Regions from separate parts of the Lactobacillus acidophilus genome, predicted to be linked through region 2. Evidence: riboswitches for the same ligand, from Rfam matches in the RefSeq annotation. Region 2 holds a riboswitch; the other holds the start of a gene.
The links. Region 2 has a riboswitch for lysine ahead of lysA (diaminopimelate decarboxylase). Riboswitches for the same ligand answer to the same signal wherever they lie in the genome.
Positions count from the first base shown of each region.

Region 1: another riboswitch for lysine. It lies ahead of SO785_RS08160 (ABC transporter substrate-binding protein/permease); the one in region 2 lies ahead of lysA (diaminopimelate decarboxylase).

Region 1 covers NZ_CP139575.1:1,684,500-1,700,498, reverse strand. Annotated here, with positions in the region: gene SO785_RS08185 (glycosyl hydrolase family 8) at 1-446, shown strand, start outside; gene SO785_RS08180 (YfbR-like 5'-deoxynucleotidase) at 514-1,161, shown strand; gene SO785_RS08175 (HNH endonuclease signature motif containing protein) at 1,162-2,079, shown strand; gene SO785_RS08170 (DUF805 domain-containing protein) at 2,173-3,102, opposite strand; gene SO785_RS08165 (amino acid ABC transporter ATP-binding protein) at 3,179-3,934, opposite strand; gene SO785_RS08160 (ABC transporter substrate-binding protein/permease) at 3,934-5,547, opposite strand; lysine riboswitch at 5,658-5,831, opposite strand; gene SO785_RS08155 (DNA-3-methyladenine glycosylase) at 5,879-6,511, opposite strand; gene SO785_RS08150 (DUF488 domain-containing protein) at 6,579-6,938, shown strand; gene SO785_RS08145 (TerC family protein) at 6,985-7,773, opposite strand; gene SO785_RS08140 (methylated-DNA--[protein]-cysteine S-methyltransferase) at 7,760-8,245, opposite strand; gene SO785_RS08135 (NAD-dependent protein deacylase) at 8,338-9,042, opposite strand; gene SO785_RS08130 (hypothetical protein) at 9,132-9,611, shown strand; gene cls (cardiolipin synthase) at 9,615-11,072, opposite strand; gene SO785_RS08120 (alpha/beta hydrolase) at 11,094-12,020, opposite strand; gene SO785_RS08115 (ribonuclease H family protein) at 12,114-12,860, shown strand; gene SO785_RS08110 (DUF1002 domain-containing protein) at 12,904-13,845, opposite strand; gene SO785_RS08105 (glycosyltransferase family 2 protein) at 14,035-14,850, shown strand; gene SO785_RS08100 (alpha/beta fold hydrolase) at 14,863-15,519, shown strand; gene SO785_RS08095 (helix-turn-helix domain-containing protein) at 15,637-15,999, shown strand, end outside.
Region 2 covers NZ_CP139575.1:977,055-993,053, reverse strand. Annotated here, with positions in the region: gene SO785_RS04470 (DNA internalization-related competence protein ComEC/Rec2) at 1-67, shown strand, start outside; gene holA (DNA polymerase III subunit delta) at 64-1,053, shown strand; gene rpsT (30S ribosomal protein S20) at 1,114-1,371, opposite strand; gene rpsO (30S ribosomal protein S15) at 1,572-1,841, shown strand; gene SO785_RS04450 (ribonuclease J) at 1,983-3,740, shown strand; gene SO785_RS04445 (hypothetical protein) at 3,743-4,576, shown strand; gene tuf (elongation factor Tu) at 4,766-5,956, shown strand; gene tig (trigger factor) at 6,102-7,430, shown strand; gene clpX (ATP-dependent Clp protease ATP-binding subunit ClpX) at 7,557-8,819, shown strand; gene yihA (ribosome biogenesis GTP-binding protein YihA/YsxC) at 8,809-9,399, shown strand; gene dapF (diaminopimelate epimerase) at 9,431-10,435, opposite strand; gene SO785_RS04415 (aspartate kinase) at 10,447-11,802, opposite strand; lysine riboswitch at 12,020-12,190, shown strand; gene lysA (diaminopimelate decarboxylase) at 12,281-13,588, shown strand; gene dapD (2,3,4,5-tetrahydropyridine-2,6-dicarboxylate N-acetyltransferase) at 13,609-14,319, shown strand; gene SO785_RS04400 (N-acetyldiaminopimelate deacetylase) at 14,322-15,473, shown strand; gene dapA (4-hydroxy-tetrahydrodipicolinate synthase) at 15,479-15,999, shown strand, end outside.

The sequences.
Region 1 (15,999 bases), 710 kb from region 2:
GTCTTTATCAGCTTAGTCGCCAGCATAAAACAGGCTTAGTACCAGATTTTGCGTGGGTTAGTGCAACAAATGCTCAGCCAGTCAAAGCTAATACAGTTGCTACCAAAGATGATGGTAATTTTTCCGCAAATGCTTGTCGTGTTCCAATGATGTTAGCTAATAGTAATAATAAAGTGGCTAAAAAAATTGAAAATCGAATGCTTAAATTCTTCAGTAAGCAGAATGTAGTAACAGCTGGCTATACTTTAAGTGGCAAAGCAATTAATAATTATGTGTCTGCAAGCTTTAGTGCACCGATTTTTTGTGCTGTGAGTTTTAATAGAAAAGAAGGCTATGATAATTTATTTATGTCACAGCAATATATTTTTGCTAAACGTTTACCACAAAATAATTATTATGATGCAGCTCTAACTACTATTGCAGCTTTAGATGCTGCTAAAATGTAGTTGAAGTATTATTTATTTTTTGGTAACATAGTAAAAATTTTTAACTTATTTATTGAGGAGGATAAAAATGGGATTAAATGCATACATTCAAGGTTTTAACAGTTTAGAGTCGATTGATCGTGCACCAGGATATTTTAAGTATCATCATCATTCAGTTGCTGATCACTGCTTTAGAACAGCAGAACTTGCACAAATGATGGGTGATATTGAAGAAGTGCATGGTAATAAAAAAATTAATTGGAAGGCTCTTTATGAAAAGAGTTTAAATCATGATTATACTGAACGATTTATCGGTGACATTAAAACACCAGTTAAATATGCTACTCCTCAACTTAGAAAGATGATTGGTGATGTTGAAGAGACAATGACTACCAAATTCATCAAAGAAGAGATACCAAAAGAATTTCAAGAAATTTATACTAGACGTCTTTCAGAAGGAAAAGATGACACCTTAGAAGGAAAGATTTTGTCAGTTTGTGACAAGTTAGATCTGTTGTATGAAGCTTATGGGGAAATTGAATTAGGTAATCCTAATCCAGTTTATATGCAAATGTTTAAAGAAAGTCTTGAAACAATCAAGAAGTTTGATGATTTAGTTTGTGTACAATATTTTATTAAGAAGATTTTGCCAGATCTTTTTAAAGGTGATTTTGCAGGAAAAGATAAGATGCAACGGATAGCTTTTAGCATTTTATTGTTAGGGGATGATGAATAGGTGAAATTTCAATGTAGTTCATGCGGGCTCCGCATGGACTCCTTGCATTTTAAGCAAGAAGGATTAATGAATCCTAAATTAACCAGTATTTGTGATATTTGCAGAACGCGTAATTTAAATCCAGAAGAGTATTCCAATAATGCAGTATCTACATTTGCTCAAAGTTTGCTATATACATTTGTTGGTGCAGATAAAAAGCAAGATCAATTAAATTTTATTGTAAAAAATAAAAAAGCTCGTAAAAAATACGAAGCTTTTTTGCAAGATTATGATGGTAATGAAATTGCACGCCAACAGATTAAACGGTCTGATTTTAATCTAGCGGTAATCAAAAGTGAAGATGGACAAAATGATTATGTACCTAACCAAGATATAACCTTTGAGCAGAATCTGAAAAAAATGGGTTTGGAAATCAATTTTCAATTAAATGAAGTGGATTTTATTGACCGTGAACGCATTAGAGCTAAATATAAGTATCGCTGCCAGTATTGTGGTAGACGCGGTCATAGTGTAGATCATAAAGACCCCGTTTCATTAAGTCATAATAATAGTTTGGATAATTTGACTTTAGCTTGTGCAGAATGTAATCGAATTAAGTCGGATATGCCATATAAGCTATTTATTCAACTAAATGATCAAATTTCTGATATTAATAAAAAACTTGTTAAGTATGAAAATGCATTAGGCACTTTAAGAGAAGAATTTGAGCATCGTCGTCGTTATTTAGCTGCGCAAGTGCATCTTAAGGGTATAATTAATGATCCTGAGTTGAATGAAATCAGAAAGCAAAATAAAAGTTTACAGGATGCAATTGATAGTTTGCAGAGTGATTATGACGATTTACGTCAAATTCGTAAGACATACTTTGATACAGGTTGGAAACTAGCACGAATTAAAGAAAATAATGATATTATTTAAGCCGCTGGATAGCTATTTTAGAATTAATTCTAAAATAGTTGAACGAAAATAATAAAAAGATCATTCCCAATAATTGAGAATGATCTTTTTTGCTTATCTAATTCGATCTTCAGGATCAAATAAATATTTGTTCCACTTAACTTCATTTTTAACGGTAGGGTGGAATAGCAAGAATGCTAAAAGTAATTGTCCAACGTAAGGAATTACGCTTAACCACCACCAGCCACCATTAAAACCAGCATCGTGCAAACGACGAACAGTGTGACCTAATTGTGCTAAGAATGCCCAAATGGTTACAGCAGCGAAGAAAATAAGGAAAATGATGAAGAATACAGCAATGACTTTTGAATCGTCAGAGTTTAAGCCAGTGACCCTGAATGGAAGAAAAAGCAAGAAAGCAATCAAGTAGCATGCAAGCACACCGATTACCATAACCACTTGATTAATAGCAGTACCTACCCAAAATGATGTTCTAGTAGATCTGGCATCCCAATTAAAGCAGTCAAAGAAATGTTCCTTCAAAATTTGTCCGATTGTTGGCACGGGAACTTTTTCTTTTTTTCCTTCGGGATAATCTTGATCGCTAAATAAGTATTTACCCCACTTTACTTTGCGCTGAGCTGAAGGCTGCAGTGCTAAATAAAATAGAAACATTGTGCCGTAGCCAGTAAATGTAGACCAATACCAGTAGCCGCTATAGCCAACATCGTGCAAACGACGGACCATTTGACCAAGACCTGCTAGAAATACCCAGAGATAGACTACAATGGCGACAACGGCATCAATTACTCTAATACCGGGATTGATGTTTTTATTAAAAGCATAGAAACCAAGCACAATACATAAAATGGAAAGAATGAAGTTGATTAAAACACTCCACCAGTAGGATTTACGTGTTGTTCTAGCACTCCAATCAAAGGGATGTAAGTAAGTTTCATTTAGAATTTGACCAAAACTTTCTGCGGGTGGCATGGGTAAACTATCATCATAAGACTTGATGAAGTAATATACTTTTTCATTCATATTTTTCCTCCAAATAATTTTTCTTAATTATAAACTAAACAAACGAGAAGTTTGCTTACTTCTCGTTTGTTAATATCTAAAAATCCATTTTTCTAAAGTTACTTAAGAACTTTTGAGTCTTTTCATTTTGCGGATTATCAAAGATTTGAGCGGGTGAACCTTGTTCAGTAATTACACCGTCACTAATAAATAATACACGGTCTGAGATACTCTTAGCAAAGCCCATTTCGTGAGTAACGATTGCCATTGTTAAACCGGTTGTAGCTAGTTTTTGCATAACATCTAGCACTTCACCAACCATTTCAGGGTCAAGGGCACTAGTTGGTTCATCAAAGAGTAAAACTTCTGGATTCATTGAAATCGCACGAGCAATAGCTACACGTTGCTGTTGTCCACCTGATAATTGTTGTGGCTTGGCCTTGATAAATGGCCCCATACCAACTTTTTCTAAGTTTTCCATAGCAATCTTACGTGCCTCGTCTTTGGAACGCTTAAGAACTAATTCTTGACCGATCATGCAGTTTTCTAACACATTCTTATTTTCAAATAAATCGAATTGTTGGAAAACCATACCCACCTTTGATCTGAAAGCATTGCGATTATAACCAGGTTTTAAAATATTTTCGCCGTGGAAATCAATTTCTCCGCCGGTAGGTTCTTCAAGTAAGTTGATGCAACGAAGAGTAGTTGACTTACCACCACCGGAAGGACCAATAATAGTTACAATCTCGCCTTTTTTGATATCAACAGAGATATCTTTTAAGACTTGGTGACTGCCATAGGCCTTTTGCATATGTTTTAAAGAAATAATTGTTTCGTTTGATTCAGTCATTAGTTATTTGCCTCCGCATCTTTTGGAGTACCAACTTGAACTTGGTTGGCCATCAAGTTGTAATTCTTATTACCTTCAAGTCGCTTTTCAATAAAGTTAAAGATTCTAGTAATAGTAAATGTCAAAATTAAGTAGATTGCTGAAATCATCAAATAAGTTGGGAAGAACTTGAATGATTGACTGGCAATTGTTGTACCAACGAAGAATAATTCTGAAACTGAGATAATACTCAATACTGAAGTATCCTTAATATTAACGATAAATTCGTTAGTAATTGAAGGTAAACAATTCTTAATAGCTTGAGGTAAGATAATATGCCACATTCTTTGGTTGTGAGTCATACCGAGAGCACTAGCTGCTTCGAATTGTCCTTCTGGAGTTGAAATAATACCACCACGAATAACTTCGGCAAGGTAAGCACCAGTGTTAATAGAAACGATAATTAAAGCGGCAACAGTTCTGTTCAAGTTTAAGTGCCAGAATTGAGCAATACCATAATAAATTACTGCAGCTTGAACCATCATTGGAGTACCACGGAAGATTTCAACATAAACTGACAATAACCATTTAACAAAGTTTAAAGCCCAGCGCTTACCACGAGTAGTTGGAGTAGGGATAGTACGAACAATACCTACAAGTAAGCCGATGAAGAAACCGACGATGGTACCAACTAGAGCCAAAAGTAATGTCATGCCAATACCTGACATAATCATGCCACCGTATTGCTTCCAAGTAGTAACAAGCCAATTTTCATTCTTGGTTTCGTTACCAGCCTTAGGTTGTTCTCTAATAGCTTGTGACATCAATTGATCACGCTTTTTGTTAGAAATGGTTCTTAAAGTGGCGTTAACTTCGTTTAAAAGTTTAGTGTTGCCTTTCTTTACACCAATACTTGTAACAGAGTCATCATGATCAACCTTAAAACCAGCCATCTTATTTAAGTTAATGGCAATAATATTAGGGTTAACATTGTGGTAACTTTCAAATTCAATATCTTCAGCAACGTAGCCATCAATTGTACCTGATGAAAGACTTTGACGCATGGCTGAAAAATCACGCATAGCTGGTTCTCTCTTAGAACCCTTTAACTGCTTGATCAAGTCGTAGTGCAAAGTACCTTGTTGTGCAGTTAATTTAGCACCTTTGAAGTCAGATAGCTTCTTGGCGTTTGAATATTTACTTGCCTTGTTAGTAATTACAACAAATGTGCTCTTACGGTAAGGTTCTGAGAAGTTAATTGCTTTACGTCTTTCAGCAGTAGGTGACATACCGGCAATGATCAAATCGATCTTACCTGAAGTTAAAGCAGGAAGAAGACCATCCCATTGAGTCTTTTCAACTACAACTTTTTTATGAAGTCTTTTACCAATAATTTTGGCAATTTGAACATCATAACCATTTGCATATGAATTAGAGCCATCAATTGGAACTGCACCATTTGTTTTAGTTGGTTGAGTCCAGTTGTAAGGTGGGTAATTGGCTTCCATACCAATCTTTAATGTACCAGAATCTTTTTTAGCAGCTTGAGTTGAATGGCTGTTAAAGTTGAATCCGATAAAAATACTAAGGAGTACTGTCATTAATGCAGCAATCCATCTAAATCTTGACTTCAATTGTAAAAACCTCCAAAAATAGTTTTTAATCCAAAGCCAATACAATAAAGCGTAAATAAAAACCTCGCTTGCCAAAACAAACGAGGATAATAATCATTAGTGTTCAAACCAAATCTTATAGCGCTCCTCGGGGACTAACCGAGACAGTCTGCAGGATATGCTCCTGTAGCCCAACAGATTAATACGCGAATATTGAATCCATTTCGGCGGCAACCCTGAGATATTCTTCTTCATCTTCGCGGACTCCAAAATACCTTGTGATTGTCGCAACCTCTATTGCATTGGAAAATTATTTAACTGACAAACAGATTAAAGGAAAAATATATATTTGTCAAGTCCAACCATTATTGGAAGCGTAATCTCTTTTCTTCATATCTGAAACGTAAGGATTTCCAGCAACATAATAACGCAGTTTTTTGTTTGCCCAAATAGGATCAGATTGGTTGATACCGACGCGTTTATCTGCAATTATTTCCTGGGCAATGCGCTTATGATTGTCGGCTAAATCAATGGTAAACGGAGAATCAGAAAGAAAATGTAGATTCCAATTTTTATCATGAATCCCAAAAGCCTGCATCATTTTAGCAGGACCATTAGTAATAAGTACACCGCTTTTTCCATTTCTATTTTTGATCATAGAATCAATACCCCAAGCAGGATCGATGGCACGAACCAACACACCTTGTGGTTCATTTTCTTCTTGGCAAGCAACATCGAAGAAAAAATACTGGCGTTGGGCATAAATATAAATAGTACCACCGGTGCGGTAAAGACCTTCATTGGCCGGGCTGCGATGGCCGCCATATGAATGAGCAGCACGATCAAGTTTGCCCATGTAAGCTTCTGCTTCTACGATATAGCCGCCGAGTTTTTCTTGTCCATCATTAAAAGTAAGTGGCCGTCCGATTAAGTCACGAGTAATTTCATCGGTAGATCGATTAGTAAAATATTCTGCGTAATTCATAAAGTGCCTCGTTGTTTCTAAATTCATCTTTTAGTAATACACTAAAAGAAGAAACGAGGAATTTCAAATGACGGAAATTAAATTAGTACGAATTTATGATCATGAACAACCAGGAGGCTACCGAATTTTGGTTGATCGGATGTGGCCACGTGGAATAAGTAAAGTCAAAGCAAACTTGGATGAATGGGCTAAGCAAATTGGTCCAACAAATGAATTAAGAAAATGGTTTAATCATGAAGACGAAAAATTCCCTGAGTTCAAAGCAAAATATATTAATGAACTAGATGATAATAATTTCACAACTGAATTTATTAAAATAGTGCGGAATAAGTTGAAATCTGACGATGTGTTGTTTCTCTACGGTGCGAAAAATAGAGAACATAATCAAGCTGTGGTGCTGAAAAAATATGTAGAAAATCACCTATAAGCAAATAAGCAAAAACCTAATCTCATTATCAAGATTAGGTTTTTGCTTATAAATGTTTATGTCCATGTTTTTTAACACGCCAGAAGTGGAAAATAATAGTTAAACCCAATATTGCAAATACGATAATTGCAAATGCCGTATTTGGCATTTCCCATTTAAGTGGTGGCAGAGCTAATAATAATTTTAATGCAATAATTCCAATTAAAACGTAAGCCATAGGTTCTAATTCTGGAATTATATCCATTAATTTAATTATAATTTCGGCTACACCTCTCATGCAGAGGATACCGATCATTCCACCAATCAAAACAACTACGGGATTATCCGAAATAGCTAATGCTGCAAGAACAGAGTCAATTGAGAAAACAATATCCATTGATTCAATCGAAATAACCGTTCGCCAAAAAAGTGAAAGAACGTGTTTTTTCTTCTTTTTATTTTTATAGTGTGCTTTTTCACGGGCTTCTTTTTCTTTTTCGTGTTCAACAACTTCTTTAGGGTGGCGTTGATCATAGAAGAATTTAATTGATAAATAGAATAGATATATACTACCGGCTAATTTGATTTCCCAGAAGTTAATTAAATAAGTACCTATTCCAATTACAATGAATCTAAAAAGATATGCTCCCCAAAGTCCGTATAATAAGGATTTTTCTTTCTCACTTTTTGTGGGTAGTACCTGTGTTTGAGCTGCTAAAACTACAGCATTATCAACTGAAAGAAGACATTCCATAATAATTAAAGTCAGAATGATCATCCAGTCCTTGCCGCTTGTTAAAACATGCAACCAATTGTTACCATCAAAAAATGGAGCATACATTTTAAGAATTGCCATGTAAATGACTCTTTTCTAATTCTATTAACTTAAGTTTTTCTTTTTGACCTAGACGGTATGTTCCTACCTTGTTATTAGATAAAATAACTCGATGGTCTGGAATAAAAATTAATACAGGATTTAGAGCTACTGCATGGGCTACCGATCGTGAAGAAGTAGCATCTGGTAATCCAGCTGCTACTGTGCCGTAACTTACAGTAAGACCATAAGGAATTTTTTTGACAACTTCTAGTACTTTTCTTTGAAATTCGGTTCCGAATTTAGAAATATCGATTGGAACATCAAATTCTTTTCTAGTGCCTGCGAAGTATTCCTTTAATTGTGTAGTATAAGGTTCTAATCGCTTAGGATCGTGAATTAGCATTCTATGAGGATAAAAGCTAAAAATAGGAGAGACAGTTTCGTCTCCTTTAAGGCCAACATAAGTTAAGCCGAACTCAGATGCAGTTAAGAAATACGTCCAAGAATCAATCGTAACATAATCATAATAAAAAAATCTGTCATGTTTTCACCACCCATATACATGAAAAAAGCTGGTATTCTTAGAATAACAAACCAGTCATTTTAATTCAATTGCTTAAATACATCAAGAGCATCCCCGATAATTTGTGTAACTTGTGGAGCAGGGATGGCAGTTTTATTAATAGAGTAGATTTTGGCAGATCCTTTTTTATATGCTAATAATTGGGCAAAAGGATAGACGACAAAACTTGTTCCGCTAATAATGATTAAATCAGATTTTTGCATATTGTTAATCGAAACGTTTAATACTTCAGGATTAATTGCTTCTCCATAAAGTACTATACCAGGACGAATAATTCCGCCGCAATTTTTATGAAGATAGCCATTGGCATACTCTGAGTATGAAACTTGTTGGTGGCACTTAGTACAATAAATATTATATAAATTGCCATGAAATTCTGTGACGTGAGTATTTCCTGCTTTTGTATCTAAACCATCAATATTTTGCGTAATTAAATCTCCTTTTTGACTACACAATTGGGCAATTTTTTTATGGATTAAATTGGGCTGAGCACTTGGAAAATACATGTTTTCCATCACAAAATTGTAGAAAAGTTCTGGACGATGAAAAAGTGTGGCTTCACTTAAAATAGTTTCAGGACTTTCTTTAATACCATTATAGATACCATTTTTAGAACGATAATCTGGGATGCCCGAATGGGTAGATACTCCAGCACCAGTTAAAAATGTAATATGTTTTGCTTGATCAATATCTTTTTGTAATTCAGTTATATCATTTGGCTTCATAATATTTACTCTCATAGGTCTGTTTAATTTAATTATAAATCAGTGCTTTGTTATAATGGAAAGAAATATAACAATTGAGGAGAAGTTTTATGACATACATGTCTTATTTTTACATTATAGTTAATATATTAATGTTGGCTTATGCTTGCTATAGCTGGTATTGGCAAGCAAAGATAGAATTTAGCGGGCGTTACCGTATCTCCTCAATTATTTGGGCAATTATTTTTATTTGGCTAGGATTTACATGGAATTACATTGAAAAAGGTGATCCAGGCTTGAACGTATTTTTAGCCTTATTCTTATTAATTAGTATTGTAGATGGATTTTCTGGTTTTAGTACAAAAAGAATGGTTGTCTCAGGCTATTTTAAAAGAACAGTTAAATATGAGGAAATCGCTAATATCACGATAATTAATGTTCCTAATCAAAATAAGCCCTTAGTAATGGCACTTTTCAGAACCAATAACAATAGGGCTTATATGATGCGTTTTCGTGTTCAAATTAATGAAGTATTGCCAGCACTTCAAAAATATATTGACAAAAATATTCCAGTTGAAATTCAAGCTTAATTGCTACAGAATTGGTGAAAGCATACGAGAGAAACTTTGTAAGGTTCGCAGCCAGCGACCTTGCTTTTTTATTTCTTCAGGAGTAAGCAGGTGACTTTTTTTCATGTCTTCTTCAAAAGCCTCAGCCATTTTTTTATTGAAATTTTTATCATAAAAAATAGCATTATCCTCAAAATTAAGACTGTATGATCGATAGTCCTGGTTCATTGAACCCACTGAGGAGAAGTTATCATCAATAATAGTAGTTTTAGCGTGTAAAAATCCATCTTCATAAATATAAATTTTTACGCCGAAACGTGTTAATTCATTGGCATACCATTGAGTTGCACGATAGATGAATGGATGGTCTGGCTTGCATGGAATCATAATTCTGACGTCAACTCCAGACATGGCGATAGTTTGCCAAGTTGCAAAAACTGCATCATCAGGAATTAAGTAAGGCGTTTGTACCCACAAGCGGTTCCTAGCAAGTAGCATTAGACGCATCATGCCGTTACGCATATAAGATGTATAACGATCCGGTCCATCTGAAATAATCTGTGTGGCAACGTCATCTTGATGAATATTCTTTTCGTCAAGATCAGGAAATAAAGTGGAATTAAAGCGAATAATCTCATCATCATTATTTATAGAAGCGTTCCAATCCATGACAAATCGTTCTTGTAATAAAAGTGAGGCGGAACCAACAATACGTACCTGACTATCACGCCAATGACCAAATTTCTTTTTTCTTCCTAAGTATTGATCCCCGATGTTGAAACCACCAGTCCAAGAAATCTTACCATCGATAACAACAATTTTTCGGTGTAGGTGGTAATTGATCCGATATCTCGTAATCATATTTCTTGATGTGATAAAGGGGAGAACTTTACCACCGGCTTTGCGTAATTGGTCAAACCAAGCTTTAGTAGCTCCCATTGATCCCCATGCATCATAGACAACGCGAACTTTAACACCTTGTTGTGCTTTTTTTATCAATAGCTGCAGGACACGATTACCGATGTCATCATTATAAAAAGTATAAAATTCAATATTGATAGTTTCTTTTGCCCTAACAATATCTTTTAACATATCATGAAAAAAAGTATTGCCTTCTGTATATAGTTTTACATTATTATTTTTGGTTACAGGAGCTTCATCATCTTGATTAAAAAAGTTGATGGCAATTTGTCCTATATTTGATGTATCTGAAGGACTTGTTTTTTTAGGAGCTTTTGCAATGGATTTTTGTACATTACGTAAGCCAATGTGGTGCTGTTTGTTAATTGCAAAAATGTTTTCCTGGGAAATACCACGACCAAAAAATGCGTAAAGTGTAATTCCAACGATAGGGAAAATGAGCAAAATAATTAACCAAGCCCAGGTTGTTGATACTGAACGTCTACGATGGAAAACAATGTAAAAAGCTAAGATCGTGTTAGTAATAAAGATAATTCTGATAAAGTCGTGCCACCAGACCATAGTTCTCCTCCAAAATAAAAATTACTTTTTTAAATTAAGAAATTTATCAACAATATCAATTACAAACGGATTATCATGCATCCAACTATGCTCAGCGTCGTTTTTACCACGAACTTCAACTTCTTGATAAAAGTGAGCTTTAGGAGCCAAAATATAGCGAATACTTTTGGCAGAAACAACTGAAATAAATTTGTCAGTATTTGTATTATCCAATACATTACCATAGATATTTAAAACTGAGATATTAGGATTGAATTTTCTTCTATTAAATAAGAGATATAGATAATGTGGGTTCATCATATTAGGGCGTCCATTTTCGTTTAAAAGATTAACATTAGGAACATCGCCCAAATAAGTAACTCCATTGAAGGGCCCCGCAATTAAAGCACATTTTGTTAAATGCGGAAACGATTTACTTAAGTAGTGCTTCATTTCTGTTCTAATAATGCAAGGACAGGCTAATGAGTGAGCAACGGCAATATAGTTTTTAAATCCATATCTTTTAGATAAAAATGGTAAAACAAAGCTTAAATAGTAATCAATACCATAAATTCCGACAATTCTTTGTCTAAAGGCTACTTGAACGATGGGGTGCTTATCGCCAGTCCAAGTACCTTCTAGTTTGAAATTGCCTAGTAAATCTACAGTTACTTTTAGAAATTTTTTGTTTCCCTTGTCTGAAGTGGCATGTTGAATCATGACATTGGTGGTATAGTCACCGCCACGAAAACCGTGAAAATAGATAATTGGAACTTGTTTTTCCGTACTTTTTTCAATTATGGCCTTATTTTCAATATGACGTTTATGTAATTTTAAGAATATTCTTGTAGGTGCAAAGGTGGCAATTAACCCTAAAGAAATCATGTTAAACATGCTGGGTTCTTGCTCGAGATCGTGTCGATTATTTTTTTCGGCTTCTTCTGCATATTTTTTTGTATTAAAGAACATCTTTTGCCACCTTCTTGTCAAAATCTTTTATAATTAATTAGAATAAATACATTTTACCATTGTGGTGTAATTTTTTTCTTGGGGTAGATATCGATGAAATTTTTTGCAGTAAAAAAAGGACGTAAACCAGGTATGTATCGCACTTGGGATGAAGCAAAAGCACAAGTTGATGGCTTTTCCGGTGCAGAATATAAATCTTTTAAAAATATTACTGATGCAATTGAATTTGCAGATGTCCATGAAGATTTAATTGAACCTGATAATGATACATTAGAAAATGCAGTAGAGAAAATAAAGCAAAAAAGTAAAGCGGTTGATGCAACTAATCCAATAAATACTAAAGCTAAAAGTAGTTCTACTAAATATTTTGCGACAATTTATACAGATGGTGGTACGCGTAATACTGGTGTATTTAAAGGTGGTCATGTTAAAAAGACTGACAAGGCTGCTTGGGCATATTTAATTGAATGGGATAGCCAATCCGTTCACGATGCTGGTGGGGAATATGGAGCAACTAATAATCAAATGGAACAAACTGCTTTGATCAATGCATTGAAGAAGTTGATAGAGTTAGGTTTTAACGAAAAACATTTATTATTTGTGCTTGATTCTCAGTATGTTTTAAATGCTATTAATAATCACTGGTTAGAAGGTTGGAAGAAGCGCGGTTGGAAACGATCATCTGGCCCACTTAAGAATGTATCTGAATGGAAAGAATTAGATGAATTATTAAAACATTTCCCAGATAGCACGTTTAAATGGACTAAGGGGCATGCGAATAATCGTGGTAATGAATTTGTAGATCATGAGTTAAATCGCTATATGGATAAGAAAATGTAAAAGCAAAGGCATGACTATCATTTTGATAATCATGCCTTAATTATTAACCGAAAATATGACTGAAGAAGTTTACAACATTGTCCCACAATTGTTGTAACCAACTACGATTTTCTTGTGTATTAAATTTGTTAAAGATGTTCTTAGCACCATTTTGAATTTGACTTGAAAGTTTAGAAGCTTGTGATTTAAAGCTACCATTTTTTAAAGCGCCGGAATCACGAATTTCAATTAACAAATTAACTATTTGATTTTTTTGATTATTGTTAATCGTATTACCTAGGTGGTTAATGTTAATTTGGTTATTCACGATATCGCGAATTTGACTGTCAGAAATATTTTGTCCTTGTTTAGCCATTTCTGATTTTGCACCGGCAACCGCATTATTTAATTGAGCATCGGAGTAGCCTTCTTTATTTTTGTTATCTTGTGTAATACCACTCAAAGTGTTCATTTCATCTTGAGCTGCATTAACTTGTTTTTGATTCAATGCGTTACCGTTTTTGGCATAGGCAGCATAAACACCGGCTAAGGCTCCAGAACCATCGATTGGTACAGCACTTGTAACGTAAATATTGGCATCAGTAATACCGGCGGTTAAAGCTGCATTTTTATATTGGTTGGCAGTAATCGTAGTGATATTATTTTTGCCATTGTAGTCTAAAATTTTTACGTTAATACCTGAACCACTGCTTGTTTTTTGAATCATTGCGCTGGACCACACTCCAGAAGAAGTGGTGAAGTTGTCGCCTGATGGATTTAAGTATTTAACTAAATCAGAACCAGTAACGGTGATTGTTTGGTAATTGCCACCGTTTAAAGGAGCAGTTAAAGTTTTTAAAGTACCATTTCTTTGAGAATCAGTTAATGAAGTACCTAGTGTAACCACTGGTGTGTCATCATCTGCTAAAACTGTATGGTGTGTAAAGGTAAATGCCGCGACCATACTTAGTAAAATTGCCGTTAGAAATGTAAATATTTTTTTCATTGATATACTTCTTTCTTTGTTGTTTATATTTTTTGATTCAGTAGAGCTATTATACTAAAAAATGAATAAAAGGTAATAAAGCATAATCTAAAAATTCCTAAAATATTAGAAAATGAAAATGTCCCTCTTCCATAATTTCGATCTAATTCTTTAAGATGGTATAATAAATAACAATAAAAGGGGGACATTATGTTACAAGTGCCTAAGTTAACTATCATTATGCCGGTTTACAACACGGCACAATATCTGCCACGCGCTTTTGATGCTTTACTTAAGCAAATCGACAAAAGCTTTAAGTTGATCGTGGTTGATGATGGCTCAACTGATAATTCAGTTGAGGTAGCCCAAAACTATGCCTATCGCTTTCCATATTTTAAATTAATTAAAAAGAAAAATGGCGGCCCATCTGATGCACGTAATGTTGGTATGCAGTATATTGACACGCCATATGTCACCTTTCATGATGGTGATGACTGGGTGGATCCAGGCTATACGTCTTTTTTTATTCGCGCTTTTGAAGAACATCCTGATGTAAATCTTGTTTCTTGTGGATATTGGATGGACTATCCAGATAAAAAGTCACGTGTTGTTGGACGACCTGAAGGCGGTTTTTTAACGCGGGGTGAAACTTATCTAAAATTAACCAATGTTTTTGGTTCGCCAATGAAAGGCTATAGTTGGAATAAAGCTTATAAGACAGCAATTATTAAAAAATTCCATTTACAATTTGATCGCGATATTTCACTACTTGAGGATCAAATTTTTAATGTGAAATATATTTCTGTAGCTAAAGGAGTTTATTATACTCAGCGTCCTTACTACCATTATTGGCAAAGAAAAGGAAGTATTATTCATCAACCTAATGTTAAAAAGGTAGCCGATAATTTCCGTGGTAATTATCGAGTATGGCGCAGAATTATTAAGACGATGCTTAAAGATCATGAAGATGAGAAGATGCGTAAAAAATTAGATCGTTCACCTCTTCGTGATAGCGATGTTCAATAAAGAGGAAGTTGTATGAAAGAAAAAGTTAATGGTGTCGAATTTTATTATCATAAATTAGGTAAGGGAGCACCTTTACTACTGCTTCATGGACACCATTTAGACGGCGGAATGTTTGATAAAATTGTGGCTCCACTTTCTCTTTACTACACGGTATACGTTTTAGATATGCGTGGTCACGGCCTTAGTGAAGGTGACATTGCGGAACACTACAAGACTGAAGTGGAAGATGTTTATTCTTTTATTAAGCAAGTAGGAATTGAGGGATGCTACTGTTTCGGCTTTGATGCTGGCGGTTTAGTTGCAATGATGCTGGCTAGAAAGCATCCTGATATTTTTAAGAAAATGATTGTGGCAGGCGTTTTTGTAAATGGTGCAGGTATTCGTCCATACCACTATTTGACTGAGGGCTTTCACCGCTTTTTAAAGCTTGACCGCGATAGCCGAGTAGAATTAACTGAATCATTTATTTCAGAAGATGATTTAAGAAAAATTACGACACCAACTTTGTGTGTGGTTGGTGAAAAAGATTGGGTTAAGGTTGAACATGTACGTTGGTACAGTCAATTGATGCCTAATGCGCGTTTGGTAATTATGCCGCGTCAAACGCATGATAGTTATGCGGTTAGAAGTTTAAAATTGCTTGATTTGATTAAGGGCTTTTGCAAATGAAATGATTTGTTTATTGATTTAGAGTAAAAAAAGTAATATTAAAATCAAATTTTGGATGCATTAACTAGTTTTTTAGTAGTTAATGCTTTTTTAGTAATGTTATATAGGAAAATATGAATGACAATAGGTGAAGCACTAAAAGAAGAACGAGAAAAATTGGGTATGTCCAAATATCAATTTTCTAAAGGTATTATTGATAGAAAATTTTATGGTGAAGTTGAAAATAAAGGAAGAAATATTGGATCAGAAGCATTAGTAAAAATACTATTTAAGCATGATATTGATATTGAAGATTTTTTTAACAGAATAGAAAATACATATGTTTCTGCTTTTAATGAGTTAAAAAGAAAGCTAAATTTTAGGATAGATGACGCAGTTAAAAAACATGATATTTTAACGATTGAAGAATGTGCGAACGAGATTTATAAAAGCGAAGGAAAAAGTATCACCTGGTTAAGACTAAAAGTATTAATAGCGTAT
Region 2 (15,999 bases):
TAGCTGGTATTATGGTGGGATGCAAGATCCCGAGTTTAGTTACTTTTTAAAGCGGGGTAAAAAATGACCTTACTTTCTTTATTTAAAAATACAAATCGAAATGATAATTTGCATGCTTTGGTTTGGGGAGAAGATGATTTTCTTAACGATTATCTAGTTAATTCTTACGCTAAAGAAGAGCAATTTAAAGACTATGAACATATAGTGGTTGATTGCGAAAGCGATGGTTTAGATGAGTTAATTGCTGATTTAACTGAATCAAGTTTGTTTAGTGAGCAGAAATTAATTGTGATAAAAAATCCATTTTTTTTGACAGCTAAAGTTCCTAAAAAATTTAGTAAACAATTAGATGATTTACAAAAAATATTTGAGAAAATAGCTGATTTAGAAGATGTTGTAGTTATTGAGGCATCTTATGAAAAAATTGATCGGCGTAAGAAATTAACTAAAACTATTATGAAGCAATTTAATGTGTTTGAGCCTAAGATTAGGCCGTATGAAGTAGGTGCTATGACTAAAGCTATAATTAAAGCTGAAGGATACACAATTACACAATCTGCTTTACAAATCTTGGTAGAACGCAGTGATCAAGTTATGGATACAGTTTTGAGTAATTATCAAAAGCTTAAAATGGCTGCTGAAAACAATAAAATTACTGAAAAATCTGTTATTCAAAATGTTGATTTGTCATTAGCTCAAAATATTTTCGCTATTTTAGATGCAGCTTTAAATAAAAATTATCAAGAAGCAACTGACCGATTAAATAATCAATTACGTGAAGGCGCAACACCTATTCAGTTATTAGCGGTTTTTGAAAATCAATTAGAGTTGATTTTGGTAGTGAAAATATTGGCTCAAAGGCAACGTAGTGAATCACAAATTGTTAAAGAGTTAGGAGTGCATCCTTATAGAGTGAAACTAGCTATGAAAAATAAATTAGCAATAAATAAGCTAGAAAAGTTATTGGATGATGCAATTAAATTGGAATTCAATTATAAAAATGGAAATTATCATGAAGATAATTTCTTAAAACTTTTTGTTTTAAATGTTTAAAAACAAAAAAGAGAGAAGAAATATTTCTTCTCTCTTTTTTGTTATTAGTAATAAGTAAAATTACTTGTTTGCTAACTTAGTTAAACGACTCTTATCACGAGCAGCTTTGTTCTTGTGGATTAAGCCCTTTGAAGCAGCCTTGTCCAAAGCGCGAACAGCTTCTAAATGCAACTTGGAGACGTCTTCTTTACTATCAGTTTCAACAGCGTTCTTAAATTTCTTAATAGCAGTTCTTAACTTGCTTAATTCAGAAGCGTTGCGTTTGTTAGTAGCATTTTGCGTCTTAACACGTTTGATAGCTGATTTAATTTGTGGCATGAAATTCACCTCCAATGATTTAGAAATTTACTTCATACATTATACTTAAGAACTATCTAGGATGCAAGGTAATTTGTGCTTGCTTTTTTAAAAAATAATGTGTATTATAATTTTTGTGAACCATTAACGCTGTTTATTTGCTCACGCCGACGATGAACGTTGTTAATGGCAATTTATTTATTGAAAGGTGATTTTTAATTATGGCAATTTCAAAAGCTGAAAAAGATAATATTATTAAAGAATATGCAACTCACGAAGGTGATACTGGTTCTGTTGAAGTACAAGTTGCACTTTTAACTGCAGATATTAACAACTTGACTGAACACATGAAGAGCCACAAGCATGACCACCACTCATACGTTGGTTTACTTAAGAAGATCGGTCACCGTCGTAATTTACTTCGTTACTTAGAAAAGAACGACATTAATCGTTACCGTGAATTGATCAAGAGATTAGGTCTTCGTCGTTAATTTTAAAAAAATCAAGAGAGTCAGCCGACGGCTGGCTTTTTTTGTTTCCTTCTTTATGCTAAAATTGAAACAGATTATTTTTACGTTGTGATCTTATGATCCATAAAAAATTAAATTTTAAATTATAGAAAAGGAAATATAATGGCTAATCAACTAAAGATTATGATCTTGAGCGGTGTACGTGAACAGGGGAAAGATATGTTTGCCGTTCAAGTTAACGATGAAATTTTTGTTCTTGATGCCGGATTAAAGTATCCTGATAGTTCTTTATTTGGTATCGATGTAGTAATCCCTGATCTCGATTTTTTTGAACAATATGGAGATCGGGTAGCGGGGATATTTATAACACATGGACATGCAGATTCTATTGGAGCATTACCATATATTTTAAGAAAATATGATATTCCAGTATTTGGTTCACAGTTAAGTATTGAACTTGCTAAAATTGAAGTTCAACGCGAAAATAAGCATCGAAAAAACAGCTTATTCCACGTTATTGACGCAGATACTGAGATTGATTTTAAGAATGCAAGTATTTCGTTTTTCCATACTACACACTCAATTCCAGATTCTTTAGGGGTTGATGTGCATACTCCAGCTGGCGAAATTGTCTATACCGGTGATTTCAAGTTTGATCCAACTGCAACTAAAAATTACCACACAGATATGGATCGCTTGGCTGAAATTGAACAAAAGGGTGTATTAGCTTTATTAAGTGATTCATCTAATGCAGAAGCATCCTTCCCGAATGCATCTGAACAAGATATTGGTAATTTTGTTACTAATGTGTTCAGAAATGCAACCGGTCGAATTATTGTTGCCGCTAAAGCTTCGAATTTGAATCGTGTTCAAGAAGTTTTAAATGCAGCTAAAGCCACGGGCAAAAGAGTGTTACTAACTGGTCGTGATTTAGCAAAAATTGTTAGAACTTCTATGAAATTGGGCTATTTGGATGTGCCAGAAGGCCTTTTAATGCGTGTTAAAGATTTAAAGACCGTACCAGATGATCAAACCGTTATTTTGGAAACTGGTCGTATGGGTGAGCCATTAAATTCATTGCAAAAAATGGCTCAAAAGCGTCATAGCATGATTACTATTCAAAAGGGTGATTTGGTATTTATTGCGACTACTCCATCACATTCAGTTGAAACGATGGTTGCTGAAACCAGTGATCTAGTTTATAAGGCCGGCGGTACTGTAATTCAATTGGGACGAAATATCCATACAAGTGGTCACGCAACTGGTAGAGACATTCAATTATTAATTGATACTTTAAAACCAAAATTCTTGATCCCTGTGATTGGGGAGTACCGTTTATTGGAAATTGTTCGTGATCTTGCTATTAAAACAGGAATGGATCCTAAGAATATTTACATCACTAAAAACGGTGATTGTCTGGATTATGATTTTAAGAGAAAACGTTTCTACTTATCTGATCCTGTACCAGGCGAAGATACTATGATTGATGGTTCTGGTGTCGGTGATGTTGGTAATATCGTTTTACGTGATAGAGAAGTTTTATCAGATGATGGAATTTTTGTTGCCGTTGTTACGATTGATCGTAAAAAGAAAAAGATCATTGCAGAGCCTAAAGTGACCAGTCGTGGATTTGTATACATCAAAGCTAATCGCCAATTAATGAGCGAATCTATCGATGTGATTAAAAAGGCTATTAATAATAATTTTGAACATAAAAAATTTGATTGGACAGAGTTAAAGCAGGATATTCGCAGTGACTTAGAAAAATTTCTGTATAAAAAAACTAACCGTCGTCCTGTGATTTTACCGGTAGTGATGGAAGTAAATCAAAATCGTCATCGTGCAATGCAGAAGCGCAATGAAAAGACACAGAGCGTCTCTAATAAATCAACGAAAAAATCAAATAATAAGGAAAAGTAAAAATGACATCAGTGAGTCAAAAAAATTTATTGAAACTTGCTGAAGAAAATAAGCGTAATGGTAATTTGGAAGCAGCTATTCAGAACCTAGAAGAAGCACTACGTGGTGAATACTCACTTGAAGTTATTTTGCAGCTGTGCGAGTTATATTGCGCTAACAACCAAGAAGATCAGGCATATGCTTTAATAAAGGAAGAGCCTGATCTTTTTTCAAATCAGCAAATTTTTGAAATGTATTGCAAAATTCTAGAAAAGAATAATTATTTTATAGAAGCGCTACAATTAAAAAATTTAGGACAGATAGATTTGCTGCTTGAAGTTAAACCTGTCTCCGAACAAGCACAACAAAAAATCATGCAAAACTTTAAACAGAAAAAACAGATAAATCAATTTGACTATGCTAGATTGCACAAATTAAATTTAATTAATTTTAAGTCATTTGCTCAAAGTCTTTTGTTAGATCCTACAATTGATTTTGCCGTTCGTTTATCAATTTGCGAAGATTTAGTTAGATTGGGATTGACTGATGAGTTTAAAGTATGGGTAGCAGGAAACATGGAAAGTTTTATTCCAGCAAATGTTTCATTGTTAGAAAAAAATGCTAAATATCGAGAAATAATTTCAGCTATTGGGGCACGTTTTTCTCATAATCCCAGTCAATTACCTTTGATGATTGGAGAAGTTAATTTAGTTGTTGGGAGTTTATATCCCAAAATAAATAAATATATTGATGAACCAGATAGTTTTGCTAGTGATTTGGTATCCTATTTGCAACAAAAAAATGGCAGAAATCATCATAAATTGTTTGAGGATGTATATCAAAACCTACCAAATTAAAATAATAAGCAAAAAAGGTTTACATTTTCGAACTATTTAGTATAATTAGCAAAGGATATTTTCGTTAGGCATATCGCTTAATCTTTTTTACTAGGCATTTGCCGAAGAAAGTAGTACAATATTCAACAGAGAATTATCCGTTAACTTATCTCAACGGACTTCTTGCAAATTTACAGGAGGGTCATTTTAATGGCAGAAAAAGAACATTACGTTAGAACTAAGCCACACGTAAACATTGGTACTATCGGTCACGTTGACCACGGTAAGACCACTTTAACTGCGGCTATTACTACTGTTTTAGCTGAAAAGGGATTAGCTAAGGCTGAAGATTACTCACAAATCGATGCTGCACCTGAAGAAAAGGAACGTGGTATCACTATTAACACCGCCCACGTAGAATACGAAACTGAAAATCGTCACTACGCTCACATGGACGCTCCAGGCCACGCCGACTACATCAAGAACATGATTACCGGTGCGGCTCAAATGGATGGTGCTATCTTAGTTGTTGCTGCAACTGATGGTCCTATGCCACAAACTCGTGAACACATTTTGCTTGCTCGTCAAGTTGGTGTTAACTACATCGTAGTATTCTTGAACAAGTGCGATTTAGTTGACGACCCAGAATTGATCGACTTGGTTGAAATGGAAGTTCGTGACTTGTTGACTGAATACGATTACCCTGGTGATGATATTCCAGTTGTTCGTGGTTCAGCATTAAAGGCTTTACAAGGTGACAAGGAAGCTCAAGACCAAATCATGAAGTTGATGGACATTGTTGATGAATACATCCCAACTCCAGAACGTCAAACTGACAAGCCATTCTTGATGCCAGTTGAAGACGTATTCACTATCACTGGTCGTGGTACTGTTGCTTCAGGTCGTATCGACCGTGGTACTGTTAAGGTCGGTGACGAAGTTGAAATCGTTGGTTTGGTAGATAAAGTTCTTAAGTCAGTTGTTACTGGTTTGGAAATGTTCCACAAGACTTTGGACTTAGGTGAAGCCGGCGATAACGTTGGTGTATTGCTTCGTGGTGTTGACCGTGATCAAGTTGTTCGTGGTCAAGTATTGGCTGCACCCGGCTCAATCCAAACTCATAAGAAGTTTAAGGCACAAGTTTATGTTTTGAAGAAGGACGAAGGTGGTCGTCACACTCCATTCTTCTCAGACTACCGTCCACAATTCTACTTCCACACCACTGATATTACTGGTGAAATTGAATTGCCAGAAGGTACTGAAATGGTTATGCCTGGTGATAACACTGAATTCACTGTTACTTTGATCAAGCCAGCTGCCATCGAAAAGGGTACTAAGTTCACCATCCGTGAAGGTGGTCGTACCGTTGGTGCCGGTCAAGTTACTGAAATCCTTGACTAATTTCTAACGATATAGTTAAAAAAGATGCACTTCTTCACTGGAGCGCATCTTTTTTCTTTTATATTTGTTTTTTGTGCTAGTTTAAGGTAAGATAACTTAGTATGCAAGAAGCAAACTCAAAATTGACATTGGAGGTATTTTATTAATGTCTGTAAAATGGGAAAAAACCGGTAAGACAACCGGTGAACTTACTTTTGATATTTCAAAAGATGAAATTAAATTAGGTTTAGACCAAGCTTTTAAAAGAATAAAGAAAAATTTACGTGTTCCTGGCTTTAGAAAGGGTCACGTTTCTCGTGTTATTTTTGATCAATATTACGGTGAAGAAGCTTTATACGAAGATGCTTTGAATATCGTATTGCCAAACGCATATGCAGCTGCTGTTAAGGAAGCTGGTATTAATGCAGTTGGCCAACCACAAATTGTTCCTGTATCAATGGACAAGGACAAGGACTGGACTATGAAGGCTACTGTTACTGTACAACCAGAAGTTGAATTAGGCGAATACAAGGGTATTGAAGTTCCTAAGCAAAACACTCGTGTTTACCAAAAGGATATTGATGCTGAACTTGACAAGCGTCGTGAACAAAGTGCTGAACTTGTTCTTAAGAAGGGTAAGGCAGAAAATGGCGATACTGTAACTATCGATTACAAAGGTACTATTGATGGTAAGGAATTTGACGGTGGCTCAGCTGAAAACTACTCACTCGAATTAGGTTCAGGTACTTTTATTCCAGGTTTTGAAGATCAACTTGTTGGTCACGAAGCTGGCGATGATGTTGACGTTGTAGTAACTTTCCCTAAAGACTACGGTGCAAAGGACTTGGCTGGTAAGGAAGCACACTTTGCTACTAAGATCCATGAAGTTAAGTCAAAGCAACTTCCTGAATTAGATGATGAGTTTGCTAAAGACGTTGACGATTCAGTAGATACTCTTGATGAATTAAAGGAAAAGATCAAGAAAGATTTAAAGGATCAAAAAGAACAAGTTGCAAATGATGCTATTCAAGAAGCTGCAATCGAAGGTGCTGTAAAGAATGCTACCATCGATGAAATTCCTGATGCTATGATCCAAGAAGATGTTGATACTCAATTAAATCAATACTTGGGTAACATGCAACGTCAAGGTATTGACCCACAAACTTACTACAAGTTGACTAATACTACTGAAGATCAATTACGTTCACAATTTGCTAAGAATGCTGCAGAAAGAGTTAAGACTAACTTAGTTCTTGAAGCAATCGTTGCTGCAGAAGATCTTAAGGCAACTAAGGAAGAAATTGATAAGGAAATCAAGGACCTTGCTGCTGAATACAACATGGATGAAAAGGTTGTACGTAACACCTTGTCAGACGATATGTTGGGTCATGACATTACTGTACGTAAGGCTATGGATCTTATTACTGACAATGCTAAGCAAGTTGCTAAGTCAAAACTTGAAGCAAAAGATTCAGACGATAAAGAAAGCAAGTAAGACTAATTTACTTATTTCTTAAAAGGAGCGGCTTTAGGCCGCTTTTTTTAATGTTCAAGCTTAATATTTACTAATATTAGTTAATTTATGATAATCTAATTTTGGTAGATATAGGAGGAAAAGTTAATGGCAAATCAGTTTACAGATCAAGAAGAGATTAAATGTGCTTTTTGTGGTAAAACTCAAGACCAAGTTAAAAAAATGATTGCCGGAAACGGTGTATATATTTGTAATGAATGTGTTGACTTGGCTAAAAAAATTATTGACGATGAATTACGTGCAGATTCACTAAAAACTGCAAGTGAACTGCCTAAACCAGTTGAAATTAAAAAACAACTTGATCAATATGTAATTGGTCAAGATCGTGCTAAAAAAGTACTATCAGTTGCTGTTTATAATCACTACAAGAGAATCAGCCAAATGGATGTAGATTCATCAACAGAATTACAAAAGTCTAATATTGCAATGATTGGTCCTACTGGATCAGGTAAGACTTATTTAGCTCAAACACTTGCACGTATTTTAAACGTTCCATTTGCAATTGCTGATGCAACCACGTTAACTGAAGCTGGATATGTTGGTGAAGATGTAGAAAACATTTTGCTTAAATTATTACAAAATGCTGATTACGATCTTGAACGAGCACAACGTGGAATTATTTATATTGATGAAATTGATAAGATTTCTAAAAAATCTGAAAACGTATCAATTACACGTGATGTTTCAGGTGAAGGTGTGCAACAATCGCTTTTGAAGATTTTGGAAGGTACTATTGCTTCTGTGCCTCCTCAAGGTGGACGAAAGCATCCGCAACAAGAAATGATAAAGATGGATACTACTAATATTCTCTTTATTGTAGGTGGAGCATTTGATGGAATTGAACAGATTGTTAAAAGCCGTTTAGGTAAGAAAACTATTGGTTTTGGTGCTGAAAACGAAGTTAACAAGGTAGATGCTGATGATTGGACTCGTCATTTAACTACTGCTGATTTAGTTAAATTCGGTATGATTCCAGAATTCATTGGTAGAATTCCAATTATTACCACGCTTGATAAACTTGATAATAAAGATTTAGTTCGCGTATTAACTGAGCCAAAGAATGCTCTTGTTAAGCAATATAAGAAACTTCTATCATTAGATGGTGTAGAATTGAAGTTTACTGATGGTGCATTAAAAGCAATTGCTGATTTAGCTATCCAAAGAAATATGGGAGCTCGTGGTTTAAGAACAATCATTGAAAATTCAATTATGGATATTATGTATGAAACCCCAAGTGAAGAAGATATTGAATCAGTAGAAGTGACTAAAGACGTAATAACCCGTCACGCACAGCCTCGCATTACTCGTAAAAATGCTGAAGAAGTTCAGGTAAAAGCAAATGATAATTAAAAGTAGTGAATATGCTGTTAGTGCTGTGAAAGAGGAACAGTATCCGAAGGATAATTTGCCTGAAATAGCTCTAGCAGGCCGCTCAAACGTGGGAAAATCTAGTTTGATTAATACCCTGCTTAAGCGTAAAAATTTAGCTAGAACGTCATCACAGCCTGGTAAAACACAAACTTTAAACTTCTATTTGGTTAATGATGATTTTTATTTAGTTGATGTACCAGGTTATGGATATGCAAAAGTTTCTCAAAAAAGACGTCAAGAATTTGGTGAAATGATTCAGGACTATTTAGAAACTAGACCTAATTTAAAAGGATTAATTATTCTTATTGATAGTCGTCATGAACCGACTAAAGATGATATTTCCATGTATGAATATGCACAATATTTAAATATTCCCATCTTAGTTGTCTGTACAAAAATGGATAAAATCAAAAAAAACCAAACCAATAAAGTTATGACAGGATTAAGAAAAAAATTAGATCTTAATTATGATCACGTGACGGTTTTGACTTTTAGCTCAGTTACTAAATTTCATGTAACTGAATTAGGAAATTGGATTGAAGATAAGATTAGTCAATAAAAGCGTTGCTCTTTAAGGGCAACGCTTTTTTCTATGCTAAAGTAGTTATGCTGTTAAATTTAGGTAAGTTATCTATGAATTGTTCATATGCTTGTTGTTCTTTAGTTTCAGAAATTTGTACATTTGCAAAATTATTATTCCGTAGGTCACTTTTAGAAATAATGATGTGATGAGTAATTGTGGCATTACCGGTCAATTCAATCCAATATGTACTATCATCATAATGAACTTTTGTTTGAACCATACCACCGGGATTAAAAACGTCAATTTTTGAATTAATATCCACCATGTCAGGATGAGTTAGTAAAAGAGCTAATGAGGTAGCTGACATACCGGTACCGCATGCATTAGTAAAGCCTACTCCACGCTCATATGTACGAACAAATAGTTTATTCTTATCTAAAATTTGAGCAAAGTTAACGTTGACGCCATCAGTGAAGTAAGGGTTATTGTCATTTAGTCTTTTACCTATGTTTCCTAAAATTGGACCGGCGATCTGTTCTTGGTTAACAAAATTAATTAAATGAGGATTGGGTACGGCGATAGAGGTGAAACGCAGACCAGGATAAATTTCCGGTACAAATGTATCAATTAAACGGTTATGACCTAAATTAGTAAAAGGCAATGCCTCTTTATTAAATCTAACCGGTGAAATTTCAACTGAATAAGCTGGCACACCTTTAGCAAAATTTTCTTCTTTATGAACGCGTAGACTTGCATTCATTGTATCAATTAAAAAATGATCTTTTTGATATTTTTCACTTAAATAGCGAGCAACGGTTCTAAGACCATTACCGCACATTGAAGCTTCACTGCCATCTTCATTGATTACGCGCATTTGGGCTAAAGAATTCTTTCGAACGGACTTGTTAATTACTAAAACACCATCTGCTCCATTCAAAATTCCGGTTTTAGGATTAGTAATTTTTTTAGTAAAAGCTCTTAATTCTTTATCTGTAAGAGAATTGTCTAATTCAGTCTGATCTAAAATAAAAAAATGATTTTGTGAGCCATGTACCTTTAATAAATTAACCATACTGTACCTTTCTAATTAAAAAAATCTTGATAAATAATTTTTACTGCTTTATCTGCTTTTTCTTTCTTAGTACCAATCATTATTGAGATCTGGGATGCACCTTGATTAATCATTCTAGGCGTAATTCCTTGGCTAGCTAAAGAATCTAGAATTTGTCGACTAACGCCAGGAGTCTTCTTCATCCCTTCACCAACAACCATAATAATGGCATAGTCATCAATCCATTCAAGTTGATCAGGATTGATAGTAGCTTGAATTTCATTACAGATTTGATCAATTAGTTGATCATTTAAAAAATCGTTATTAAAAATAATAGTAATATCATCAATACCTGAAGGCATATGTTCGTAAGGAATATTATGTTTATATAAAATTTGCAGGATACGAAGAGTAAAACCAGCTTCTTTGTTTAAAAGATATTTGTGGAGATACAGAGCAGAAAAATGTTTTTGACTAGTTACTCCCGTTATGGTGTTATCTGGTGAAAAATTCTTTTCTGGCACAATCATTGTTCCCGGATTATCTGGTTCTTGAGTATTTTTAACATTGATTGGTATTTGTCCCTGAATAGCCGGAATTAAAGCTTCGTCATGGAAAACAGAAAAGCCTGCATAAGATAGTTCACGCATCTCTCGATAAGTCATTTTTTTAATTGAAATGGGATGCATAACAATATTAGGATTAGCTGCGAATATTCCGTTTACATCAGTAAAGTTTTCATAGATGTTTGCATGGAATCCACGGGCTAAAATAGCTCCTGTAATATCAGAACCGCCCCGAGAAAATGTAGCAATATTTCCTGAAGGAGTAATTCCAAAAAAACCTGGAAAAATGATTTTTTCATTGGGATCAATTTTTATTTGATCTAAATTTAAATAACTTTCTGGATTAACTAAAGCATCATTAGGTTCACCTGTTACGATTAATCCAGCATCGACTGGATCAAGAAAGCGGCTTTTAATATTCTCATGTTGTAAGATTAACGCTATCAAGCGAGCATTTAATCGTTCGCCATGTGCCTTAAATGCTGCCATCAAGTAATTATTATCAGGATAATTTTGATTTGGTAAGGCTAATAAAATATTCTGAATAATTTGTAATTTTTCATCGTTTAAACCAAAAAAATATCCAATTTCTTGGTATCTAGCAAAAATCTGTTTAACAATTGCATCTGTTTCTTCATGTTTTAAAACTTGTTCAGCATATTTAATTAAGAGATCCGTAACTTTAGTATCGGCATTATTTCTTTTACCTGGAGCAGAAACGACAATAACTTGTCTTTCTGGATCATTTAAAATTATATTTAAAGCTTGCTCAACGCTTTGTCCACTAGCTAATGAGCTACCACCGAACTTAACTACTTTCATACTAACACCTCATGATTATTGTTTGATAAACTGCTTTCATAAATTGTTAATTTATAGCAAGAGAAGCAAACTAAATTTAGTTGCCATTTTAACATTATTTTTTAATCATGCAACTAAAAAATGATAATAGCAATAATTATAGCTACCTAAAAAATAATAAAATTAAATTTTTATAATAAAAATATTGACTATCTTTTCATAAAAATGTAGACTACATGTAAATCATAGAGGCGCAACTGACAAGAGTAACAATTATAAGTTAGGCAAAACGATGATTAATTGTGAAAGGGGAGGTTGCCGAAGCTTAACCACGCCAAAGGTATAGGCTGGGTCGCAGTTGAATAAATTGCGAACTGTCGCGAAAATTTCGCGGAGCGCTATCGAATATAAGATTGAGTGAAAACTAATCCATTGTTTGCTTGGCGCAGGCAGTGGATTTTTTATTAGCGTTTCGCCTGCACGAACGGGAGAGAAAAGCATGAATCCACAAATTATGGAAAAACAAGTTAATGAAAAAGGGCATTTAACAATTGGCGGTGTTGATACTCTTGAACTTGCGAAGAAATATGGTACGCCGTTAGTTGTATATGATGTAAATCGAATCCGTAATCAAATTAGGGCTTTTAAAAAAGTATTTGAAGAAGAAGGCGTTAGTTATGCTGTGAGTTATGCTAGCAAAGCATTTGCCTGTATTGCTATGTATCAAGTAGCCAATGAAGAAGGTGCATATACTGATGTTGTTTCGGCTGGAGAATTGTATACTGCATTGAAAGCCGGCTTTCCAGCAGAAAAAATTAGTTTTCATGGTAATAATAAATCTTTAGCTGAAATTGAAATGGCAGTTAAAAATCATGTAGGAAAGATTATTATTGATAATTTTCATGAGATTGAACTGCTAGATCAGGTATTGCACCAATATGATACCCAAATAAATGTTATGTTGCGAATCACTCCAGGAATTTCGGCACATACTCATGAATATGATCAAACCGGTCAAATTGATAGTAAATTTGGCTTTGATCTAGAATCAGGACAGGCAGATTTAGCATTAGAGCGAGTTTTAGCTAATTCGAGAATGAATATGTTAGGTATTCATGCTCATATAGGATCACAAATTTTTGAATTAAATGGTTTTGAATTAGCTGCTAAAAAGTTAATGGAAGTAGCAGAAAATTGGCGTAGCCAATATGGATATACAGCAAAAATAATTAATGTAGGTGGCGGTTTTGGCATCAAATATACTGCTGATGATAATCCGTTAAAACCTGAAGAATTCGTAAGAACAATTATTGAAACAATAAAAAAAGGATCAGCTGATGCTGCTTTTCCAACTCCAGAAATTGATATTGAACCTGGTCGTTCAATTGTAGGTCCTGCTGGATATAACTTATATACTGTGGGAAGTTGTAAAACTATTCCAAGTTATAGTCCATATGTTGCCGTAGATGGTGGTATGGGTGACAATATTCGTCCTGCGTTATATCAAGCAAAATATGATGTGGTTTTAGCAAATAATCCTAAGGCGCCAGTCGTTAATCGCGTGAGGATCGCAGGTAAATATTGTGAGAGTGGCGATATTTTAGCTACCGAATCATTACCAGAAGTTAAATCTGGTGACGTACTAGCAATGCTGGATACAGGAGCATACGGATATTCAATGGCGTCGAATTATAATCGAAATCCTCGACCAGCTGTAGTTTTTGCAGAAAACAGAAAAGCGCACTTAGTCGTCAAAAGAGAAAGTTTAGAAGATCTAGTTCATTTAGACAGGTTTTGTAAGGAATAGTTATTTGTAAGGGAAAAATTATGACAAATTTAGATGCAAAAAGCATTATTGAATATATTGGAAATGCTCCTAAGAAAACACCGGTAAAGGTTTTTATTAAAGGTAATTTGGATCAACTTAATTTTCCAAATACAATTGAAAACTTTACTGAACAACATTCAGGTATAATTTTTGGTGATTGGAAAGATGTAGAACCATTTTTAAATGATAATAAGGAAAAGATTGTCCAATATCGAATTGAAAATGATGTTAGAAATTCTGCTGTACCTTTAATTGATTTGAAGAAATTTAATGCACGTATTGAACCAGGTGCAATTATTCGTGACCAAGTGGCTATTGGTAAAAATGCAGTAATCATGATGGGTGCGATTATTAATATTGGTGCTGAAATTGGTGATGATACGATGATCGACATGGGTGTTGTTTTAGGTGGACGTGCGATCGTTGGTAAACATTGTCATATCGGTGCAGGAAGTGTTTTAGCGGGTGTAATTGAACCAGCTTCGGCTAAACCTGTTCAAATTGATGATGACGTTGTTATCGGTGCTAATGCAGTAGTAATTGAGGGTATACATGTAGGTAAAGGTGCGGTTATTGCAGCCGGCGCCATAGTTACCAAGGATGTAGAACCATATACAATGGTTGCAGGTGTTCCAGCAAAAGTAATTAAAAAAGTTGATAATAAAACTTTAGATAAGACTGGATTAGAAGATGACTTAAGAAAGATTTAGTTATGACAGTTTTAAGTGAAAAAGAATTAATTCAAATTCGGCGGCATTTACATGAAATTCCTGAATTAGCTCTCCAAGAAAAAGAAACGCATGATTATTTACTAAAGGTAATTAAAAATTTAAAACAAGATCATTTAACTATTGTAGTGCCTAAGACATTACCAACTGCAATATTAGGTTTAGTTAAAGGAATTAATCCTAAAAAAACAATCGGCTATAGAACTGATATTGATGCATTACCTGTACAAGAAAAGACTGGCTTACCTTTTACTTCAAAACATTCTGGAATAATGCATGCCTGCGGACATGATATTCATATGACCGTAGCTTTAGGCTTATTAAGCTATTTTAGTGAAAATCAACCTAAAGATAATTTGCTATTTTTCTTTCAACCAGCTGAAGAAAGTGAGAGTGGAGGAAAACAGGCATACGAAAAAGGCTTATTTCAGGGAAAATTTAAACCAGATGAATTTTATGGGTTGCATGATAATCCAGAACTACCTGCTGGTAGTATTGGCTGTAGAATGGGAACCTTATTTGCTGGAACAACTGAAATAAATATTGATGTAATTGGTAAAAGCGGCCATGCTGCTTTTCCGCAAAATGCTAATGATACAGTTGTAGCGGCCGCAAATTTAATTATGCAAATTCAAACTATCATTTCACGAAGTATTGATCCAATTCAAAGTGGTGTCATTACTTTGGGTAAGGTTAATGCAGGAGTTATTAGAAATGTAATTGCAGGTCATACTAGAATTGAGGGAACTATTCGTGGGTTAACTCAAAAAATGATTCTACAAATAGATAGACGTTTGCAAGATGTATGTGATGGAATTGCACATAGCTATAATGTAGAAGTAAATTTGGAATTAAATCAAGGTGGCTATTGGCCAGTAGAAAATGATCCTAAGATAACTAAAAATTTCATTTCTTATATGAAGAAAAATCCTAAGGTTAACTTTATAGAAACAGAGCCTAAAATGACAGGAGAAGATTTTGGCTTTTTGCTAGCGAAGTTCCCAGGAACAATGTTTTGGTTAGGAGTTGGTGATCCAAGTTCACAATTACATTCATCTACACTTAATCCGGATGAAAAAAGTATTCAAAGTGGAATTGATGCAATTAAAGGATTTTTAATTGATAGAATGGGGTAAATAATATGGCTACACTAATTGATGCGGATTTGTTAACAGCGATTGTAACACCATTTGATGAAAATAATAAAATAGATTTTTCTAGCTTGGAGAAATTAGTTAATTATTTGATTGGTCAGGGATGCAATGGCTTTGTAGTGGGCGGAACAACAGGTGAAACACCAACCTTGACCCATGATGAAAAAATAGATCTATATAAACATTTTAGTCAGTTTGTTAATAAGCGTGTGCCAATAATTGCAGGAACTGGAAGTAACAATACTGCTGAAACTATTGCCTTTACTAATGAAGTAGCACAAATTGAAGGTATTGATTATGCATTAATAGTTGTACCACCATATAACAAACCAAATCAACGTAGTATGGTAGCGCACTTCAGTGCAATAAATGACGCTACTAAAATTCCATTTTTAATTTATAACATTCCCGGTAGAACTGGTGTAAAGATGGAAAAAGAAACAATCGTCCAATTATCGCGTTTGGATAACATTAAAGGGATTAAGCAATGTGCATCGCTTGAAGAAAT